Linked DNA regions of Chitinimonas arctica. The protein of the gene in region 2 interacts with the protein of the main gene of each other region in a pairwise test. Links are inferred from orthologs where the notes say so. Each region holds a gene or a part of one and is shown on either strand. Other genes may lie near its edges. The genes, in order: hflC and ftsH.

The links.
Region 1: the proteins of ftsH (region 2) and hflC interact in binary tests that used the Escherichia coli proteins (3 or more experiments, as listed by UniProt). The link is inferred for Chitinimonas arctica from one-to-one orthologs.

What each region holds. Positions count from the first base shown.
Region 1 is NZ_CP041730.1:4,090,508-4,096,267, reverse strand. The notes cover bases 104-3,069. They hold hflC (protease modulator HflC), read right to left. Parts: upstream 2,039-3,069; coding sequence 1,169-2,038; downstream 104-1,168. Other genes in these bases: hflK (FtsH protease activity modulator HflK), read right to left, coding at 2,040-3,069; FNU76_RS18655 (ATP phosphoribosyltransferase regulatory subunit), read right to left, coding at 104-972. In the rest of the region: more of FNU76_RS18655, read right to left, coding at 1-103; more of hflK, read right to left, coding at 3,070-3,212; GTPase HflX, read right to left, coding at 3,220-4,326; RNA chaperone Hfq, read right to left, coding at 4,438-4,695; ribosome biogenesis GTPase Der, read right to left, coding at 4,832-5,760.
Region 2 is NZ_CP041730.1:3,417,315-3,434,177, forward strand. Bases 7,191-10,182 are described here. They hold ftsH (ATP-dependent zinc metalloprotease FtsH), read left to right. Parts: upstream 7,191-7,727; coding sequence 7,728-9,638; downstream 9,639-10,182. Other genes in these bases: rlmE (23S rRNA (uridine(2552)-2'-O)-methyltransferase RlmE), read left to right, coding at 7,191-7,631; folP (dihydropteroate synthase), read left to right, coding at 9,921-10,182. Outside these bases: carA (glutamine-hydrolyzing carbamoyl-phosphate synthase small subunit), read left to right, coding at 1-773; carB (carbamoyl-phosphate synthase large subunit), read left to right, coding at 783-3,995; transcription elongation factor GreA, read left to right, coding at 4,115-4,591; FNU76_RS15460 (DUF4149 domain-containing protein), read left to right, coding at 4,614-5,060; FNU76_RS15465 (TonB family protein), read left to right, coding at 5,359-6,372; ribosome assembly RNA-binding protein YhbY, read right to left, coding at 6,413-6,853; more of rlmE, read left to right, coding at 7,011-7,190; more of folP, read left to right, coding at 10,183-10,751; glmM (phosphoglucosamine mutase), read left to right, coding at 10,794-12,149; FNU76_RS15495 (hypothetical protein), read right to left, coding at 12,215-13,465; phosphate ABC transporter ATP-binding protein PstB, read right to left, coding at 13,760-14,521; phosphate ABC transporter permease PstA, read right to left, coding at 14,745-15,590; phosphate ABC transporter permease subunit PstC, read right to left, coding at 15,605-16,597; phosphate ABC transporter substrate-binding protein PstS, read right to left, coding at 16,692-16,863. UniProt on the Escherichia coli protein: Acts as a processive, ATP-dependent zinc metallopeptidase for both cytoplasmic and membrane proteins. Plays a role in the quality control of integral membrane proteins.

The DNA.
Region 1 (5,760 bases), 670 kb from region 2 along the record:
CGCCGGCGCGGCCGGCAAGCGCCAGGCCAGTTCTTTCAGGTCCAGGCTGAAGCCGGTGGCGTGGCGCGAACGTCCAAATTGCTCGCCCACGTGGTCATAGCGCCCGCCCCTGGCCACGGCATTGGCCCAGCCCTCGGCATAGGCGGCGAATACCAGGCCGGTATGGTAATAACCGGAACGCAGTTCGGCCAGATCGAAATTCGGCTGGATGCCACGGGCGGCCAATGCTTCGGTCAATTGTTCCAGTTGCGCCAAGGCGGTGACGATACCACCCAGCTTGGGCAAGGCGGCGGCCGCGCGTTCCAGCACGCTTTGATCGCCATACAGGCTAGGCAGCGCGATCAAACCGGTGCGTAGTTCGGTGGGCAGGTCGGCAACCAGGCCGCTGAGCGTGGGCACATCCTTTTGCTGGATAGCGCTGAATACCGCTTCGCGCGTGTCGCCGCTCAATCCCGCCGCATCGGCCAGCGCCAGGAACAAGCCGATATGGCCGATGTCCAGGTGCACATGGCCGATATCGGCCAGTTTCAGGCATTCGCGCATCAGCTCGACGATTTCCACGTCGGCGGCCACGCCGGCATAGCCGTAGATTTCCGCGCCCAGCTGCAAGGGTTCACGCGCAGCCATCACGCCGTCGGGCTGGGTGTGTACCACCGCGCCGGCGTAACACAGCCGTGCCACGCCTTGGCGGTTGAGCAGGTGCGCGTCGATGCGCGCTACTTGCGGCGTGATATCGGCGCGCAGTCCCAACTGCCGGCCACTGAGCTGGTCGGTCAGCTTGAAGGTCTTGAGGTCCAGCGCGTTATCCTGCCGGGTCAGCAGCGAATCGACATACTCGATCAACGGCGGCTGAACCAGTTCGTAGCCGAAGCTGGCGATCAGGTCGAGCGACGCACGACGCAAGGTCTCCACGCGGCGCGCTTCTGGCGGCAGCAGGTCGGCGATATTTTCGGGCAGTATCCAGTTACGCATAGGTGCAGGCCGGGACGCGAAGCGTGCCAGCAATCATGTTCCGTTCAGCAGCCGACCTGGCATAACGGTTATCCGCTATGCCAGGTCGGCCGATTTCGGCGAGGCTTTACGCCACTAAGAGGTGTCGGTCACAGCAAGAGGCCCTCGGCAAGGAGCGCGAGGGCCTATGCAGGCAACGCATTATCTCACAAGCCGATCACTTCGCTCGTGGGTCCTTCATGTACTTGAAAAATGCCGAGCTGGGTTCCAGCACCATCACGTCCGACTTCGACTTGAAGGTCTTCTTGTAAGCTTCCAGGCTGCGATAGAAAGCATAGAACTCGGGATTCTGGCCATAGGCCGCACCATAGATACTGGCCGCTTTACCGTCGCCTTCACCCTTGAGCTGCTGAGCCTTGTTGAAAGCATCGGCGATGATGATTTCACGCTGGCGATCGGCATCCGCACGGATCTTTTCCGCTTCGGCCGAACCTTCCGAGCGCAATTGGCTGGCCACGGTCTTGCGTTCCGAGATCATCCGCTCATACACGGCGTTGCTGATATCGTCGGGAAAATCGACCCGCTTCAGCCGCACATCGACAATATGCACACCAATCTTGCGCGCATCGGCGTCGGCGACCTGACCCACGATCTCCATCACTTCGTCGCGCTTGCCGGAGATCACATCCTGCACCGTCTGCTTGCCGAATTCGGCCCGCAGTACATCGTTGACGGTCTTGCGCAGACGGGCGGAAGCGGTACGTTCGTTGCCGCCCACGCTCTTGTAATACTGCTCGACGTCGATGACTTGCCACTTCACATAGCTATCGACCAGGACGTTTTTCTTTTCGATGGTGTTGAAGCGCTCCGGGCTTTCGGCATCCATGGTGAGGATGCGGCGATCGAAGTAACGCACCGATTGCAGCAAAGGCACCTTGAACTTGATCCCCGGCTCCTTCACCACGCGCACCACTTCACCCAGCTGGAACACCATGGCCGATTGACGCTGGTCAACGGTAAACACGCTCATGCTGAGCACCAGCAAGCCCAGCAAGACGATCACAACGGCGGAAACAAGACGGTTCATATCAACGCCCCTCCCTATCGCCGCGATTGGCGGCTTCGGACTTCAGGCGGACAGCGGGGGTTTCGCCGCCGGCGGGTATTTCGGCCGTGGCGGGGCCAGGGCCGGACAATTGCATCAGCTTATCCAGGGGCAGGTAAAGCAGGTTGCCGCTACCGGCCTTCTGATCGACCAATACCTTGGAACTGTTGCTCATGATTTCCTGCATGGTGTCGAGGTACATGCGATCCCGTGTCACTTGCGGCGCCTTGCTGTACTCGGCGACCACCTGGCTGAAACGCGAGGCATTACCCTCGGCTTCGGCAATCACCCGACGCTTGTAGCCTTCCGCCTCCTGCAACAGCCGGGCCGCGTTACCGCGCGCCTTGGGCACCACATCGTTGGAATAGGCGGTACCGTCGTTGGTCTGCTTGACCTTGTCCTGGCCGGCCTTCACGGCATCGGCGAACGCGGCCTGCACTTCTTCCGGCGGCTGTACGTCATTGATATTGATACGGCTGATGCGAATACCGGCGCCATAGCTATCGAGCAAGTTTTGAATCAAGCGCGTCGCATCGGCGGCAACCTGGCCACGTCCTTCGTTCAGCACAAAATCGACCTTGTTGCGGCCGACGATTTCGCGGATGGAGGTTTCGGCAGCCTGCTTGACGATGTCGCGGGCGTCGCCATCGGCAACATTGTTAAAGACAAAGGCCTTGGCGTCCTTGATGTCGTATTGGACTTCCAGCTGCATATCGATGATGTTCTGGTCCTGCGTCAGCATCAGCGATTCATCGGGCAGGCGGTTCTTGGTGCTGCCCTGGAAGCCTACTTCCACGGAACGCACCTCGGACATCTTGACGATCTCGCGCTGCTCGATCGGCCACGGCATATGCCAATGCAGACCCGGATCGGTCGTCTGCACATAGCGGCCAAAGCGCAGCACCACGGCTTCTTCGCGCGCATCGACAACATAGAAGCCGCTGGCTGCCCACAGTACCGCCACCACACCCAGCACGGCGCCAATGCCGCCAGCCATGGCGCGGCCGTCATGCGGGGGGTTCGGGCCAGCATCGGCCGGGCGGCCGGGCTTGCCACCGAAGAACTGTTTGAGCTTATTGGTGAACTGGCGAATGATTTCGTCCAGATCGGGCGGACCGTCCTTGCCTCGGCGGCCCCACTGCGGGTCTTGCGACATATTGGCTTTATTCCGTCGTTGAATAGTCGGGCATTGATTCGACCAGCACCTGTCGTAATAAATCCAGGCCCAGGCCGTTTTTCGCGCTAATACGGACGGCGCGAATCCTACCATACTCGTCCCGCTCGACAGCGGGTTCGCCACCCTTGAGATCGATCTTGTTCCAAATCACGATCTGCGGGATCGCGTCGGCGGCGATTTCCTTCAGCACGATATTGACTGCTTCGATCTGTGCTTCGCGCGTCTCGCTGGCGCCATCGACCACATGCAGCAGCAGATCGGCGCGGATGGTTTCTTCCAGGGTGGCGCGAAACGCCTCGACCAGGCCATGCGGCAGGTCGCGGATAAAACCGACCGTATCAGACAAGACGATAGAGTGCTGCGGGTCAAGAAATAGCTTGCGACTGGTGGTATCCAGCGTGGCGAACAGCTGGTCCGCCGCGTAGGTGCGTTCGTGCGTCAGCGCGTTGAACAAGGTCGATTTACCGGCATTGGTATAGCCTACCAGCGAAACGGAAAACTGTTTGCTGCGCTCACGCGCGCGCCGCTGGGTATCCCGGTGCCGCTGTAGCTCTTTCAGCTTGACCTTGAGCTTGCTCACCCGTTCGTTGAGCATGCGCCGGTCCATCTCCAGCTGGGTTTCGCCGGGACCGCCGCGCGTACCCGTGGCGCCGCGCTGCCGCTCCAGGTGGGTCCAACCGCGTACCAGCCGGGTGGACATATATTGCAGCTGAGCCAGTTCGACCTGCAGTTTGCCCTCGTTGGAACGGGCGCGCTGCCCGAAAATATCCAGGATCACCCGGACCCGGTCGGACACGCGGCATTCCAAGGCCTTTTCCAGGTTGCGCTCCTGCGCGCCGGACAAGGCATGGTTGAACAACACGGTGTCCGCCTCGAATGCGGCGACGCTGGCCGCGACTTCTTCCACCTTGCCGGAACCGGCGAACAGCTTGGGATCGGGCCGCTGGCGCTTGCCCTGGATGATGGCCATGACCTGATAGCCGTTGCTTTCAGCCAACAGCTTGAATTCTTCTATGTTCTCCAGATAATCGGGACCGCCGAAATCCAGACAAACGAGGACGGCCTTATCGCCGCCTTGGTGGCGTTCAAACACGCAGGCTTTCTTCTAGATGAGAGGTTGGCGCCAGGCGCCGGAAAGTCTTCAATCGTATGCCAACACGAACGGGGCACCAAAGCGCCCCGCCCTCGATACCGCTACGGAAAATCAGGCGTCGGCAGCCGGTGTGGCTGGCTGGTCCTTGTCGTATGGAATCGTCACTGGGCGCGCGGGCACCACGGTGGAGATGGCATGCTTGTAAACCATTTGCGTCACCGTGTTACGCAGCAGCACGACGTACTGATCGAAGGATTCGATCTGACCTTGCAGCTTGATGCCGTTGACCAGATAAATCGAAACTGGAACATGTTCCTTGCGCAGGATATTCAAAAACGGGTCTTGTAGCATTTGCCCTTTTGCGCTCATTTGTAGTTCTCCACTCTGTAATTGAAAAAGTGACGGAATCCGTCTAAATCCTGCAGCTGCGATCTGGTGTGCCAGTAGTCACTTGTAGCAGCTTTTCCGACAAGCACAAACCTTGGCACGGACCGGGCCGTAGCCCTCAGCCCTTCTTGATCGTCGGTCGTTTGGGTTTACCTGCTTTTGGCGGGTTGGGCCCTTGGGAACCATGGCGTGCCACCTTCACGGGCTTTTTCTCGCCCCGCATGGCGCCAATCCGGTCAGGCTTGAATTCGCCCGGCTTCATATCGAATGGGTTGTCCGCCTTCTTGAACTGGACCCGCAGCGGCGTTCCCTGCAGTTTGAACATCTTCAGGAAGGAATGTTCCAGGTAACGCCAATAACTGGCCGGCACGCCGTCCAGCGAAGTACCGTGCACCACCACCACCGGCGGATTCATGCCGCCCTGGTGGGCATATTTCATCTTTGGCCGCATCAGGCCGACACGCGGCGGCTGCTGCTTTTCGGTGGCCAGCTGCAGCGCGCGCGTCAGGCGCGGCGTCGGCAGTTTTGCCATGGCGGCGGCGTAGGCGGCATTGATGCTGGCGAACAGATCACCGACACCCTGCCCTTCCAACGCGGAAATATGGTGGAAACGGGCAAAATCGAGGAAGCTGAGCTTGCGGCCGATATCGCGCTTCACCTGGTCGCGCGTATATAGATCCAGGCCTTCCCACTTGTTCACCGCCACCACCATGGCCCGCCCGGCTTCCAATGCGAATCCGGCGATATGGGCATCCTGCTCCGCCACATCCTGGCGGGCATCGAGTACCAGCACGACCACGTTGGCGTCTTCGATCGCCTTCATGGTTTTCACCACCGAGAATTTCTCGATGGCTTCGTTGACCTTGCCGCTCTTACGCACGCCGGCGGTATCGATAATGGTGTATTTCTGGTCGCCGCGTTCGAAATCGATATAGATCGAATCGCGGGTGGTGCCCGGCTGGTCGAAGGCAATCACCCGCTCCTCGCCCAGGATGGCGTTGACCAGGGTGGATTTTCCTACATTCGGCCGGCCGATGATGGCGAACT
Region 2 (16,863 bases):
TCCTGCGTGAAAAGGGCGCCCAGTCCGGTTGCATCGTGGCCGGCCCGGATGCGCTCGACGTCGATCGGGCGATCGCCCTGGCGCGCGGTTTTGGTTCCATGGCCGGGCAGGACCTGGCCAAGGTGGTCAGTACCAAGACCGCCTATCCCTGGACCACCGGCGAGTGGAAGCTGGGCGAAGGCCATGTAAGCCAGGGCGAAGCCCGCTTCCATGTGGTCGCCTATGACTTCGGCGTCAAGCACAACATCCTGCGCATGCTGGCCGAGCGCGGCTGCAAGCTGACCGTGGTGCCGGCCGAAACCTCGGCCGAGGACGTGCTCAAGCTGAATCCCGATGGCGTCTTCCTCAGCAATGGCCCTGGCGATCCCGAGCCTTGCGAATACGCGATTACCGCCATCCGCCGCTTCCTGGAACAGAAGTTGCCGGTGTTCGGCATCTGCCTGGGCCACCAGTTGCTCGGCCTTGCGGTCGGCGGCAAGACCAGCAAGATGAAATTCGGCCACCATGGCGCCAACCACCCGGTACAGGATCTGGACGACAAGCGCGTCCTGATCACCAGCCAGAACCATGGCTTCCAGGTTGACGAAAGCAGTTTGCCGGCCAACGTGCGCATCACCCACCGCTCGCTGTTCGACGGTACCGTCCAGGGCATCGCCCTGACCGACCGTCCGGCCTTCAGCTTCCAGGGTCACCCGGAAGCCAGCCCGGGCCCGCACGATGTCGCCTATTTGTTCGATCGCTTTACCGCCGCCATGGCGCAACACCAGCAATAAGGACACGCCATGCCACGTCGCACAGACCTAAACAGCATTCTCATCATCGGCGCCGGCCCCATCATCATCGGCCAGGCCTGCGAATTCGACTATTCCGGCGCACAGGCCTGCAAGGCCCTGCGCGAGGAAGGCTACAAGGTCATCCTGGTCAACAGCAATCCGGCCACCATCATGACCGACCCGGAAATGGCCGATGTGACCTATATCGAGCCCATCACCTGGGAAGTGGTCGCCAAGATCATCGAGAAGGAGCGTCCTTGCGCCATCCTGCCGACCATGGGTGGACAGACCGCGCTCAATTGCGCGCTGGACCTGTGGCACAACGGCGTGCTGGAGAAGTTCGACGTGGAGCTGATCGGCGCCACGCCGGAAGCCATCGACAAGGCGGAAGACCGGCAGAAGTTCAAGCTGGCCATGGACAAGATCGGCCTGGGGTCGGCCCGCTCCGGTATTGCCCACAGCCTGGAAGATGCCTTGGCGGTCCAGAGCTCGCTGGGCTTCCCCGCCATTATCCGCCCCAGCTTTACCATGGGCGGCACCGGCGGCGGCATTGCCTACAATATCGAGGAATTCGTCGAGATCTGTACCCGCGGACTCGATCTCTCGCCTACCCATGAGCTGTTGATCGAAGAGTCGCTGCTGGGTTGGAAAGAGTACGAGATGGAAGTCGTGCGCGACCGCAACGACAACTGCATCATCGTCTGCTCGATCGAGAATTTCGATCCCATGGGCGTGCATACCGGCGACTCGATCACGGTCGCGCCGGCCCAGACGCTGACCGACAAGGAATACCAGATCATGCGCAATGCCTCGCTGGCAGTGCTGCGTGAAATCGGTGTCGATACCGGTGGTTCGAATGTGCAGTTCTCGGTCAATCCGGTGGATGGCCGGCTGATCGTCATCGAGATGAACCCACGGGTCTCGCGTTCCTCCGCGCTGGCCTCCAAGGCGACCGGCTTCCCGATTGCCAAGGTCGCGGCCAAGTTGGCGGTGGGCTATACCCTGGACGAGCTGAAGAACGATATCACCGGTGGCTTGACCCCCGCATCGTTCGAGCCCTCCATCGATTACGTGGTTACAAAGATTCCGCGTTTCGCCTTCGAGAAGTTCCCCCAGGCAAACAGCCGCCTGACCACCCAGATGAAGTCGGTCGGCGAAGTGATGGCCATCGGCCGTACCTTGCAGGAATCCATGCAGAAGGCCCTGCGCGGCCTGGAAACCGGCCTGGCGGGCTTCGACGAGCGTACTACCGATATGGACGTGCTGGCCGCCGAGTTGGGCGCGCCGGGACCGGAGCGCATCCTCTACGTCGCCGATGCCTTCCGCGTCGGCATGAGCCTGGATGAAGTTTTCAGCCACACCAAGATCGACCCATGGTTCCTGGCGCAGATCGAAGACATCGTACTCGACGAAAAGGCCTTGGCCGGCCGCGCGCTCGATAGCCTGGATGCGGATGAGATGCGCCGCCTCAAGCGCAAGGGTTTCTCCGACCGTCGCCTGGGTACCCTGGTCGGCGCAGAAGCGGCCGCCGTCAGGGCGCGTCGCCATGGCTTCGGCATCCGCCCTGTGTACAAGCGGGTGGATACCTGTGCGGCCGAATTCGCTACCAATACCGCCTATATGTACTCGACCTATGAGGAAGAGTGCGAAGCGGCGCCTAGCCAGCGCAAGAAGATCATGATCCTGGGCGGCGGTCCGAACCGGATCGGCCAAGGCATCGAGTTCGACTATTGCTGTGTACACGCGGCGCTGGCCCTGCGCGAGGATGGCTACGAGACCATCATGGTCAACTGCAATCCGGAAACCGTTTCCACCGATTACGATATTTCCGACCGCCTGTACTTCGAACCGCTGACCCTGGAAGACGTGCTCGAAATCGTGCATGTCGAGAAGCCGGACGGCGTCATCGTGCAATACGGCGGCCAGACTCCGCTGAAGTTGGCGCGCGCCCTGGAAGCCAATGGCGTGCCCATCATCGGCACCAGCCCCGATATGATCGATGCTGCGGAAGATCGCGAGCGCTTCCAGAAGCTGCTGCAGGAGTTGGGTCTGCGCCAGCCGCCGAATGCCACGGCACGCAATGAAAAGGATGCCCTGGTGCTGGCCGCCGAGATCGGCTACCCGCTGGTGGTGCGCCCTTCCTACGTGCTGGGCGGCCGTGCCATGCAGATCGTCCATTCGGAAGAAGACCTGAGCCGTTATATGCGCGAGGCGGTCAAGGTTTCGAACGACAGCCCGGTGTTGCTCGACCGTTTCCTCAACGACGCCATCGAAGTCGATGTGGATGCCTTGTGCGACGGTACGAATGTGGTGCTTGGCGGCATCATGGAGCACATCGAACAGGCCGGCGTGCATTCGGGCGACTCCGCCTGTTCGCTGCCGCCGTATTCGCTCAGCGATGCCATGCAGGACGAATTGCGCCGCCAGACCGTGGCGATGGCGCGGGCCCTGAAGGTGATCGGCTTGATGAACGTGCAGTTCGCCATCCAGGGCGAGACGGTGTTTGTCCTGGAAGTCAATCCGCGCGCCTCGCGTACGGTACCTTACGTCTCCAAGGCCACCAGCCGTCCCCTGGCCAAGGTCGCCGCCCGTTGCATGGCCGGTCAATCCTTGCCGTCGCAAGGCGTGACCAGCGAGATCATTCCGAGTTACTACTCGGTCAAGGAAGCCGTCTTCCCCTTTATCAAGTTCCCGGGCGTGGACAGCATTCTCGGTCCGGAGATGAAATCGACTGGTGAAGTGATGGGCGTCGGTGATACCTTCGCGGAGGCCTATGTAAAAAGCCAGCTGGGTGCCGGTGAGAAGCTGCCGACCACGGGCAAGGTATTTCTGTCCGTGCGCGATGGCGACAAGTCGGTGCTGCCCGAGCTGGGCCGCATGCTGGTCGATGCGGGCCTGGAGCTGGTCGCTACCCGCGGCACGGCAGCCAGGCTGCAGGAAGCCGGCGTGCCGGTGGTCGCGGTGAACAAGGTCAAGGAAGGCCGCCCGCATATCGTGGACATGATCAAGAACGGCGAAATCGCGCTGATCATCAATACGGTTGACGAGCGCCGCGCCTCGATTCAGGATTCCTACTCGATCCGCTTCGAAGCGTTGAAGGGCCGGGTCCCCATCTACACCACGGTGGCCGGTGGCCGCGCCGCCGCATATGGCATCAAGCATATGAAGGAGTGGACGGTCTACTCGGTGCAGGATCTGCACAAGCGCTTGAAAATCGCCTGAGCCCCCTTTTTTCATCGGCCGCGCGCGCTGCGCCGGCATGTGCCCCGACGGCTGGTCCGTCGGGTTTGTTTTTGACGCCGGCGCGGCTCAGGAGCGAGCGACCGGATTGGAGAATTGAAATGAATAAAGTCCCCCTTACCGTGCTTGGCGCCGAATTGTTGCGTTCGGAGCTGCAGCGTCTGAAAAGCGTCGAGCGGCCCAGCGTTATCGCTGCCATCGCCGAAGCGCGCTCGCATGGCGATCTGTCGGAAAACGCCGAATACGATGCCGCCAAGGAGCGCCAGGGCTTTGTCGAAGGACGGATCGCCGATCTGGAAGGCAAGCTGTCGCATGCCATCGTGATCGATCCGGCCGAGATCAGCGCCGAAGGCCGCATCGTTTTCGGCACCACGGTGGACCTGGAAGACTGCGAGTCCGGCGACAACGTCACCTACCAGATCGTGGGTGACGACGAGGCCGATATCAAGCAGGGCAAGATCTCCATCTCCAGCCCCATCGCCCGTGCCCTGATCGGCAAGTCGGAAGGCGATGTAGCCGAAGTGCAGGCGCCCGGTGGTATCCGCGAATACGAAGTCCTGGGTGTGAAGTACATCTGAAAACGCCACGAAAGCGTCCGTGATGCAAACCTTTCCAAATGCGCTGCGCTCCATACTGACGATCTTCTGGATCGGTGGCCTCTGGATTGTCGGCCTTTTGGTCGGGCCTTTGCTGTTCCAGCAGTTGGATAACGGCCTGGCCGTCAAGATGGTGACGGTGATGTTCCGCGCCATGGCCTGGGTGGGCATCGTGGCCGGCATCTACATCACCGTGCATATGCTCTGGACCGAAGGCTTGCGCGGCTTCCAGACCATGGAGTTCTGGCTGGTGCTGGGCATGCTGGCGCTGACCCTGGTCAATCACTTCGCGGTCTTCCCCATCCTCTCCGAGGTCAAGCCGCAGATGCATACGGTGGCGGAGGGGGTGTTCGGCGGCGGCTTTCAGAGCTGGCAGACGATTTCCAGCCTGATCTATCTGGTGCAAAGCCTGTTCGGTTTGATCTATGTCATTCGCGGGCCGGTCAAGTAGCAGGAAATCGGTATCCCGGCAACTTTCCCGGGCGGCGGGTGGGTTGCAGCGCGAGCCTACTTTGCTGCTGAAGCAGCAAGCAGTATTGTCGCCGCGCCGCATGTCATTGACATTAAAGCATATATTTCTTCCTCTGCCGTCACGCAGGCAACATTGTCCTTTTGCTACATCGTTGTGGCATTGAGACGACGCATGTGTAGTGAATATTTATTTATTTGTGACTTGTACTTCAGGCAACGCTAATCTACGACCCTGTGTCCGTGAACCCGGAGCGGCGCAATCAGGGAGTAGTAAATCGATGTCCAGTCCAAATCTGCTGGCGGTGTATGTCCGCACCTCGGCCGGTGAAGGCGAGCTTGCCTCGCCAACCAATGGCCTTAGTATCAATCAACGCAAATTGCTGCAGTGGTGTGATGGTCAATTGACCGTGATGGAGATGGCCGAACGTCTGGCTACGGGCCATTCGGTCGATGCCGAGCATGTCGCGCGCGATATGGAAAAGCTGGAAAAACTCAGCTTGCTCAAGCCCTTGGGTGCAGGCATCAATGTCGCCACGCCACTCAATGCCACCTTCCAGCCGAAGAAACGCCTCCCCTGGTGGCTGGTCGGAACCGGCGCGGTCGTAGTGGTGGGCGGCTTGGTGGCGTTTTCCCAGCAAGCCGAACCCGTTCAAGCAACGAGCCAGGTGGGCGCGCCCGGCGCGCAAGCCAGATTGGCGCCGGAAGAAACCGAGCAACAGATATTCGGGGTCATGCCCAATCCCGCCCGTTGGTTCTCGCCTGGCCAAAAGCCCGAGCCCAAGCCTGTCGAGGAGAAAGTGGCCGAGACCAAGCCCGTGCCGGTGGCGCCCAAGGCGGCCGATCCCAAGCTGGCCCAGGCAGCTGCCGCGGTGGCCAAGCCCGTGCCCGCGCCGGTCCCTGTGCCGGCGCCCGCCGCCATCACGCCGACGACCGCTCCCGCCCCCTTGGCGGTTGAGCCGGTACCCAAGCCCGAGCCGGTCGTTCCGGTTCAGGTCGCCAGCGCCCAGCCCATCCTGGCCCGGCCCGAGCCGCCACCCCCCAATCGCAAGCCTATCCATCGCGAGCAACCGGAGTTTCCGCGCGAGGCAACCCGCGATGGGATCGAAACCGGCAGGGTCAGAGCGCGCATGACGGTGAACGAGGCGGGGCAGGTCGTGAAGGTGGATATCCTGGAGTCCAAGCCACGCAAGGTGTTCGATCGCGCCGTGCTGGCCGCGCTGACAAAATGGCGCTTCCAGCAGGCCGCCGCCGGATTTACGGTGGATACCGAAGTGGATTTCAGGGACAATTGAGCCCGATGACGAGTTAAAAAGACCGGCGCGAGCCGGTCTTTTACTTGCCGGACTTGTACTTGCTTGCTGGTTTGCCCTTGCTGTTGGCGGGTTTGCCCGCGCGGCCGGTGGCGACGGTGGGCTTGGCGGCTGCTTTCCTGGCCGTGGCTTCCAATGCCTTGGGCGTAGGCTTCTTCTGGCCGGGCCGAGGCAGCTGGATCTTGGGCTTGCCGTCCTGGGTCGGGCGATATAGGACCAGCAGCTTGCCAATCTGCTGTACCGGCGAGCAGTTCAGGGCGGTGCAGATATCGGCCAACCAGCCGCTGCGCTGCTCGCGGTCGTCGCCCAACACACGGACCTTGATCAATTCATGGGCGTCGAGGTTGAGGGCGATTTCGCGCATGACCGCATCGGTCAGGCCGTTATTGCCTATCATCACGACAGGGCTCAGCTGGTGGGCTTGGGTGCGCAGGTAAAGGCGCTCGTCTCTAGTCAGTTCCATCTTGTAACTCCGCGAAAAAGCGACGAATTCTAGCTGAATCACCAACAAGGCGTAGCAACTCTTTCAATATGAAAATACACCCAGTTAGGCCCGCTGACGAGGATAGGAAATACCCGCTCGCGGCGACACGGGCGGGGACGTCCGCCCAAGGGGGCGTATGAAAAGAAGCAAATCCAGTAACGCGTGGCTACGGGAGCACGTGAACGACCATTATGTGCAGCAGGCGCAGAAGGACAACTACCGCGCGAGAGCGGCCTACAAGCTGCTGGAGATCGATGAAAAGGACAAGCTGTTCAAACAGGGTGCCTGGGTAGCCGACCTCGGCGCGGCGCCCGGCAGCTGGTCGCAGGTAGCCAAGCAGAAGGTAGGCGAAGCCGGACGGGTATTCGCCCTCGATATGCTGCCGATGGATCCGATTCGCGGTGTCGAGTTCATCCAGGGCGATTTCCGTGAGGACGCGGTCCTGGCACAATTTACCAAGTTGCTGGATGGCCGCCTGGTGGATCTTGCGATTTGCGATATCGCCCCCAATATCACTGGCATGGCGGTGACGGACCAGGCGCGCAGTTTCTATCTATGTGAGCTGGCACTGGATTTTTGCCGCGATTATTTGAAACCCGGCGGCAATTTTCTGGTCAAGACCTTCCAGGGTTCCGGCTATACCGAGTATATGCAGCAGATGCGCGATACCTTCCAGACGGTGTTGTCGCGCAAACCGGCCGCCTCGCGCGACCGTTCGACGGAGATCTATCTGCTGGGCAAGGGAAAAAAGCCCTAACGGGCCGTCCCGACAGCCGATAGAATCCTGGGTTCCTATTTTATGGCCGCCGCCGGCGCGGCCGTTCTTCACTTCGCCGGCTAAGAGGAGCGTCCCGTGAACAATCTGGGCAAAAATATCGCCATCTGGGTCATCATCACTTTGGTGCTGATGATCGTGTACAACCAGTTCACCAAGCGTCAGGAACAACAGGTACAGGTGCCGTACTCGCAGTTCATGGTCGAAGTGCAGGAGAACCGGATCGCCACTGTCGAGATCGACGGCAATCCGCTGCGCGGCCAGTGGATACGAGGCAAGCGTACCGACGGGACCAATTTCTCCAGCTTCGCGCCTTTCGATTTCCGCCTGGTCGATACCCTGATCAAGCACAACGTCAAATTCAGCGGCAAGCCGGAGGATGAGCCCAGCCTGCTGATGAGCATCTTCGTCAACTGGTTCCCCATGTTGCTGTTGATCGGCGTGTGGATCTTCTTCATGCGGCAGATGCAGGGCGGCGGCAAGGGCGGCGCCTTCAGTTTCGGCAAGAGCCGCGCCCGCATGCTGGACGAGAACAACAATACCGTGACCTTCGCCGACGTGGCCGGTTGCGACGAATCCAAGGAAGAAGTCAGCGAAATCGTCGACTTCCTGCGCGATCCTTCCAAGTTCCAGAAACTGGGCGGCCGCATTCCCCGTGGCGTACTGATGGTGGGTTCGCCCGGTACCGGTAAGACCCTGCTGGCCCGTGCCATCGCAGGCGAAGCCAAGGTACCGTTCTTCTCGATCTCCGGTTCGGACTTCGTCGAGATGTTTGTCGGTGTCGGTGCCGCCCGTGTGCGCGATATGTTCGAGAACGCCAAGAAGAACGCGCCCTGCATCATCTTCATCGACGAAATCGATGCGGTGGGTCGTCAGCGCGGTGCCGGACTTGGCGGCGGTAACGACGAACGCGAACAGACCCTCAACCAGATGCTGGTCGAGATGGATGGCTTTGAAGGCAGCTCGGGTGTGATCGTGATTGCCGCGACCAACCGTCCCGATGTGCTCGATCCCGCCCTGTTGCGTCCGGGCCGGTTCGACCGCCAGGTGGTCGTGCCCCTGCCGGATATCCGTGGCCGCGAGCAGATCCTGCACGTACATATGCGCAAGGTGCCGATTTCCACCGACGTCGATGCCGGCGTATTGGCCCGTGGCACGCCCGGCATGTCCGGCGCCGACCTGGCCAACCTGGTCAACGAAGCCGCGCTGTTCGCCGCGCGTTCCAATAAGCGCCTGGTCGATATGCACGATTTCGAACAAGCCAAGGACAAGATCTTCATGGGTCCGGAACGCCGTTCCATGGTCCTGACCGAGGACGAGCGCCGCGCCACCGCCTACCATGAATCCGGCCACGCCGTGGTTGCCCGCCTGCTGCCGGGTACCGACCCGGTGCACAAGGTCACCATCATGCCGCGCGGCCGTGCCCTGGGCCTCACCTGGCAGCTGCCGGAGCGTGATGCCGTCTCGCTGTACAAGGACCAGATGCTGAGCCGCCTGGCCATCCTGTTCGGTGGGCGCATTGCCGAGGACCTGTTTGTCGGCCGCATCTCCACCGGGGCGTCCAACGACTTCGAACGGGCCACCAAGATCGCTCGCGATATGGTCACCCGCTACGGCATGTCCGCGACCCTGGGACCGATGGTGTATGGCGAGAACGAGGGCGAGGTTTTCCTCGGCCGTTCCGTTACCACCCATACCAATTTGTCGGAAGCGACCATGCAGCAGGTCGACCAGGAAATCCGCCGCATCATCGACGAGCAGTACGCGCTGGCCCAGCGTCTGCTGGAAGAGAATCGCGACAAGGTCGAGGCAATGACCGCTGCCCTGGTCGAATGGGAAACCATCGATTCGGACCAGGTCGAGGACATCATGCAAGGCCGGCCGCCGCGCCCGCCCAAGCCGATGGCAAGCACCAAGGTTCCGGCAGGCGATCTTCCGCCCAGCGGTCCTGCACCCGAGCCGACCGTGACACCGGCCCAGGAACTGTAATCCTCTCTTAAAAACTTCTGCAACGACAGCGCCTCCCCGCTGTCGTTTTCATGGGCGCACTGAAATATTGTGCACACTCAAACTGCGGTTCACCACCCGGCAAAGCCGGGCGTTAACGGTCCGTGGCAAATGAACCCTCCCTTGCTTGGTTTAATCCAACTCCCCCCGCCCTCGCACCCGCAAGGAGTAGGCCGTGGTTGTAAGGCGCCTTCGGCACCTACAACCACGCACCCGCCGCGAGGGAGCCTCGCTTACGCTCGTTAGCGCGCTAAATCAGTTCTCATGTCTACTCCCCTACAACTGGGCCGCTTTCGGCTCTCCCTTGACCGGCCATTGGTCATGGGCATCCTCAATATCACCCCCGACTCCTTTTCCGATGGTGGCCGCCACCATTCGCTGGCTGCCGCATTGGAAAGTGCTCGGCAGATGGTGGACGACGGCGTCGATATCCTCGATATCGGCGGGGAGTCGACCCGGCCCGGCGCCGCCCAGGTGAGCGTCGAAGAAGAACTGGCGAGGGTCTTGCCGGTGCTGACCGAACTGGCCGCCTGGCAAATCCCCCTGTCGATCGATACTCGCAAGCCGGCGGTGATGCGGGCGGCCTTGGCGGCCGGCGTGGACATGGTCAACGATATCGCCGCACTGGAGGCGCCAGGTGCCCTGCAAGCCCTGGCCGACAGCGCGGCAGGGGTTTGCCTGATGCATATGCGGGGAGAGCCGCAAACCATGCAGTCCGCGCCTGCCTATCGCGATGTCGTGGCGGAAGTCGGCGCGTATCTGGTCGCGCGACGGTCCGCCGCCATGGCGGCGGGCATTGCAGGCGAGCGCATCGTACTGGACCCCGGCTTCGGTTTTGGCAAGGACCAGGACCACAATGTGGCATTGTTTCGAGCCTTGCCGCGACTGGCGGCATTGGACAGCCCGCTCCTGGTGGGCGTGTCGCGCAAATCGATGCTGGGCCGGATACTATCGGACCGCCCGGCGCCGCAGCGCGATGCAGGCAGTGTCGCCGCCGCGATGTTGGCGGTACAGGCCGGTAGCGCTATCGTAAGAGTGCATGCGGTGCGCGATACGGTCGATGCGCTCAAGGTATGGCAGGCCTTGCGCGGCTGAGGTCGGGCAAAGTAGGTAAACACATAAAATCGAGGAGCGAGCATGACTAGAAAATACTTTGGCACCGATGGCGTGCGTGGACGGGTAGGCGATTATCCGATCACGCCCGAATTCACCATGCGACTGGGCTATGCGGCCGGCAAGGTGCTGTCGTCGCGCCGCGGCGATGGCACCCACGCCGCCGTGCTGATCGGCAAGGACACGCGTATATCGGGGTATATGTTGGAATCCGCCTTGCAGGCCGGTTTGTCGGCGGCCGGGGTGGATGTACACCTGACCGGTCCCTTGACCACGCCGGGCGTGGCCTATCTGACGCGGGCCTTGCGTCTTTCCGCCGGCGTGGTGATTTCCGCTTCGCATAATCCGTTTGAAGACAATGGGATCAAATTCTTTGGCGAAGGTGGCGTGAAGCTCGATGACGCAGTCGAGCTGGAAATCGAAGCCGAGCTTGATAAGCCGCTTAGCTGCGTGGAAGCGGATCGATTGGGCAAGGCATGGCGGGTAAACGACGCTGCCGGCCGTTATATCGAATTCTGTAAAAGCACATTCCCCAACGAGCACAATCTGCGCGGCATCAAGATCGTGGTGGATTGCGCGCATGGGGCCGGCTACCAGATCGCTCCGCATGTCTTTCATGAATTGGGCGCCGACGTCATTGCCATGGGTAATACGCCGAACGGCCTCAATATCAACGACGGCGTGGGCGCCACCGCGCCGGAGGCCATGCGTGAACGGGTCGTGGCGGAAGGGGCCGATTTCGGCATCGCCCTGGACGGCGACGGCGACCGGCTGGTGATGGCGGATAGCAAGGGCCGCTTGTACGACGGCGACCAGTTGCTCTACGTCATCGCCTGCTTCCGCAAGCAGCAAGGCACCCTGCAGGGCGGGGCGGTGGGGACCCTGATGTCCAACCTGGGCCTGGAACACGCCTTGGCCAGGCTGGAAATACCGTTCGCCCGCGCCAAGGTGGGAGATCGCTATGTGCTGGAGATGATGAAGGAAAAAGGCTGGCAGCTGGGTGGCGAAAACTCGGGCCACCTGCTTTGCCTGGACAAGCACAGTACCGGTGACAGTCTGGTATCGGCCTTGCAGGTACTGGCGGCTATCCGGCTTTCGGGTAGAAGCCTGCAAGATTTCTGCGCGGACCTGCTGATCTATCCGCAAATTCTGCGTAGCGTGAAGATCCAGAAGGGCTTCGATTTCCGCGAAAGCCTGACCATCCAGGCCGCTTTGGTGGAAGCCGAATGCGAGCTTGCCGGACGTGGCCGCGTGCTACTGCGCCCCTCCGGTACCGAGCCGGTCTTGCGGGTGATGGTGGAAGCCAACGATACGGCTTTGACCGAACGCTGGGCGGAACGGTTGTCGGAGGTGGTGACGGAGGCTGCTGTCAGCGTTTAGGGAAGGCGCCTCGGCGGGTCGTGCGACCCGCCTGGGCTACCCGCCACCGCCCGGAGATCAACCCGTCATTGCAACAAGCAGGATAGCTCGAGAGGGTCGGGTGCCGTGACGGATAGAAATTCTTCCGCATCCGTCATCGAGCCGGCGATCAAACCGTGCCGTACCGCCTCCCGGTATTTCGCCGCCGGCAATTCGGACAGCAGGCTCAATAGCCGTTTGCGACGGCTTGGGAATACATCGTCCGGTGCGGGCTGGGGAGCGGCATCGGCGGGCAGATGCGGCTTTACCGCGCAAACAAAGGCGTTGACCACGGTTCCGTCGTCGAGGGCAGCGGGACTGTAGCCTGGCCGGCCCGCGCGATTGGCGTCGACCAAATTACTTACCCAGCGGCGTATCAGTTGTTCGTTTGAAACGGGAGTGGGGCAGGGTTGCGATTGATCCATTTCTTTCAAATAGTCGAACAATTGACGGTATGCGGTGTTCAACTGCGGGTAGGTAATGCCAACCATTAAAATGGGACGCAATTGAGTGGGTAATTCGCTTGCCGAGATATTTTGACCAGGCAGGTCGCAATCCTTTGCCGCATCGAGCGCATTGCGGAAACCTGCCAACAGCGCGTTCGTAGGGAAGGGGCCGGCTGATATCGTAATATCCGATGCGCAGCTGTGACAGGATTCGGAAACCTTCAACCGCCCTATCAATTCATCGAGTGCCATGGCCGAATATTGAGGCGCGGCGAGGGGGATGCAAAATTGAGGTCCGTATTCGGAAAGTGCTGCCTGACAAACCTCTTCAGCCAATACGCTGATGCGCCTGCTCAAGCGCTCCAGACGCTGGGAAGTCGATAAATTGTTAATCGCGATCCGCATCCTGTTTATTTGCCCGGAACCCTGATTGACCAGCGCGCTTTCTTGCTCGTTAATCGAAAGGATACGGACCCTGAAATTGACCAGTGCTATCTTTAAAATATTTAACAGGCCTTCCATGCTGCGACTGTTGAAGTCAGCCAGCTCCTCTCGCAACTCGTAGGGGGGAGGTACGTTTGTCGCGATATCTTCGTAGCTGGGAGGACGGTCTGCTCCCCATAACGCACGATTCCGACACAAGCTTTCGTACCAGCTCAAGGCAGGGGCGGTTTGTATGCTTGCACCTGCTTGTAGATAGACTGTTGCGTTCGTCGGTGGTGCGGCGATTACGACTTCGTAGGCAGGCGGAGTAATAGTTGGACCATCTCCGGGCTGGTAATTCTGGTCCAATACCGGGATGGGAATACCATATTGATGGTGTATCGGTAAGCTGATATTGACTGGGCGCATGAATTTACCTAAAAAATTCACGGCTGGTCAGTAAGGAGGCAGCCTGCCTCCTGCGAGTGAAAGTGTCATGCATGGCAGATCCCCACAATTGAGCGCGCCGACTTTGGCACATTACCAATCATTTAAGGACGGCAGCAGGGGAGTGCTGTTGCATTCGGCACGTTGAGTATCGGAATTTGGATATTGCCCTACGGAGCGCGGCAATAGGGGGATGTTCAGACCCACGCGGGAACCGTTAAAGGTTGCGCCGCGTAGGTTGCATCGATCTGCCAAAACCGCCGTTCGGCGTGATTTTCAACCAAACTTGCCGGTAATGTAATCCTCGGTCTCCTTGCGGGCCGGCTTGGTGAAAATCTGGTCGGTAGGGCCGACTTCGACCAATTCCCCCAGGTACATATAGGCGGTCACATCGGATACCCGGGCGGCCTGCTGCATATTGTGGGTCACCATCGCGATGGTGTATTCCCGCTTGAGTTCGTGCACCAATTCCTCGATATGCGCGGTCGAGATCGGGTCCAGCGCCGAAGTAGGTTCGTCCAGCAGGACCACGTCCGGCTTGACCGCGACGGCACGGGCAATACATAGCCGTTGCTGCTGTCCGCCCGACAGGCCCAGGCCCGACTGGCGCAGCTTGTCCTTGACCTCGTTCCACAGGGCGGCCTTTTGCAGCGCCCATTCCACCCGGTCATCCATTTCCGAGCGGGAGAGATTCTCATACAGCTTCACGCCGAAGGCGACATTGTCGTAGATCGCCATCGGGAAGGGCGTGGGCTTTTGGAAAACCATGCCGATCTTGGCGCGCAGTACGTTCAGGTCCACGCCCCGTTCCAGGATATTGCGGCCATTGAAATTGATCTCGCCTTCGGCCCGCAGTTTGGGATACAGGTCATACATACGGTTGAAAGTGCGCAGCAGGGTCGATTTACCGCAGCCCGACGGGCCGATAAAGGCGGTCACCTTATGCTCGGGAATATCCAGGTCGATATTCTTCAGCGCATGGAAGTTGCCGTAAAAGAAGTTCAGGCCGCGAACGGTCAGTTTGGATTGGGTGGTCATGGGGTCACTTTCTTGCGCGATCTGGTGCGTAAACACTTTGGTGTCCTGGGAGTCTCTGAACATGTCATCTAACGAGCGTAAGCGAGGCTCCCTCGCGGCGGCGAGGGCGGGGGGAGTGGGATAAAACAGCGAGGGAATCGTTGATATCTCACGGCCCGTAAACACCCGGGTTTCCCGGGTGCTGATCCAAGCACTCAGTTTTCACACATTTTCAGAGCCTCCCCTACGAGAGTTCTTTTTTGATCAGGCTGCGGGCGATGATATTCAAGGTCAGCACGGCCAGGGTCACGATCAGGGCGCCGGCCCAGGCCAGCGAAATCCAGTTTTCGTAGGGGCTCATGGCGAACTTGAAGATCGTCACCGGCAGATTGGCCATGGGTTGGTTCATATTGGCGCTGAAGAATTGATTATTGAGCGCGGTGAACAGCAAGGGCGCCGTCTCGCCGGAGATGCGCGAAATCGCCAGCAGGATGCCGGTCATCACGCCCGCCTTGGAGGCGCGCAGGGTGACCGAGGTGATCACCTTCCATTGCGGTGCGCCCAAGGCGTAGGCAGCCTCGCGCATGGCGTGCGGAACCAGCCGCAGCATGTTTTCGGTGGTGCGCAGGACCACCGGTATCACGATCAGTGCCAGGGTGAAGCTGCCGGCCCAGCCGGAGAAATGCCCCACGTGCTGCACATACAGGATCCAGACGAACAGGCCGATCACGATGGACGGTGCCGACAGCAGGATGTCGTTAACGAAGCGCACGGTGGGCGCCAGCCAGCCGCGATGGCCGTACTCGGCCAGGTAGATGCCGGCCAGGATGCCGATGGGGGTGCCGATCAGGGTGCCGACCAGTCCCATCAGCAGGCTGCCGAAAATTGCATTGCTCAGGCCGCCGCCCACGCTGTCCGGGCCCGGTGTCGGCGTGGTGAATACCTGCAGGCTCAGGGCATGCAGGCCATTGCTGAACAGGGTGTAGAAGATCCAGCCCAGCCAGAACAAGCCGAATGCCATGGCCAGGGTGGACATGGTCAGGTTGAAGCCGTTGATCAGGCGCCGGCGCAGATAGAGAGAGTTATTCACTTGGCGATTCCGTATCAGGACTGGCTGCCCTCGCCCTTTTGCAGGCGAAGCAGCATAAGCTTGGACAGGGCCAGCACGACAAAGGTGATCAGGAACAGGATCAGGCCCAGTTCGATCAACGTGCTGTAGTGCAGGACTTCGCTGGCTTCGGCGAATTCATTGGCCAGGATGGAGGCGATGGAGTTGCCGGCGTGGAACAGCGATTGGATGCTGTCGTAGGAGTTGCCGATCACGAAGGTCACCGCCATCGTTTCGCCCAGCGCCCGTCCCAGCCCCAGCATGATGCCGCCCACCACGCCGGTACGGGTGTAAGGCAGTACCACGTTCCAGATCACTTCCCAGGTGGTCGCGCCCAGGCCGTAGGCCGACTCCTTCAGCATGGTCGGCACGACTTCGAAGACGTCCCGCATTACCGAGGCGATATAGGGAATGATCATGATGGCCAGGATCAGGCCGGCGGTGAACATACCGATGCCGAAGGCGGGACCGTCGAACAGGCTGCCAAGCAAAGGGATATTGGCGGTTGTTTCGGTCAGCCAGGGCTGGATGGGCGGAATGGTGATGCCCAGTAGCGGCAAGGTGGTGCCTTCCATCAGGATGGGCGCCACCACGAACAGGCCCCAGATGCCATAGATAATGGAAGGGATGCCGGCCAGCAGCTCGATCGCCACGCCCAGGGGTCGGCGCAGCACGATGGGCGAAAGCTCGGTCAGGAACAGGGCGATACCGAAGCTGACCGGCACGGCGATCAGCAAGGCGATGGCGGAGGTGATCAAGGTACCCTGGATAGGACGCCAGGCGCCGAATTGCTGCCTGACAGGGTCCCAGTCGGAGGAGACGACGAAGCCGGCGCCAAATGCGCGAATCGAGTCCCAGCTACCGTGGACCAGGGATACGGCGATGGCTGCCAATATCAGCAGCACCAATACTGCCGCTGCGCGCGTCAGATTGAAGAACAGGATGTCGCGCGACATGGGGAAATGCGGTTGGCTTGGCTGGTCAGACATAAGCTGTCTCATTGCAGGTAAAAAAACAAAGCAGCAGGAACCGATATCTATCAATTCCTGCCGCTGATGGCCTCGCGCCGTGGCGCAGGCTCGCTTACTTCATAACGATGGTGCCGGCACTATCGGTCATTTGTTTCCACGAGGCCTTGATCTGGGCCACGACTTCATCCGGCATCGGGATGTAGTCCAGCTCCAGCGCCATCTTGTCACCCTCGGCGCCATAAGCCCAGTCGAAGAACTTCAGCACTTCCTGCGCGCTGCCGGGC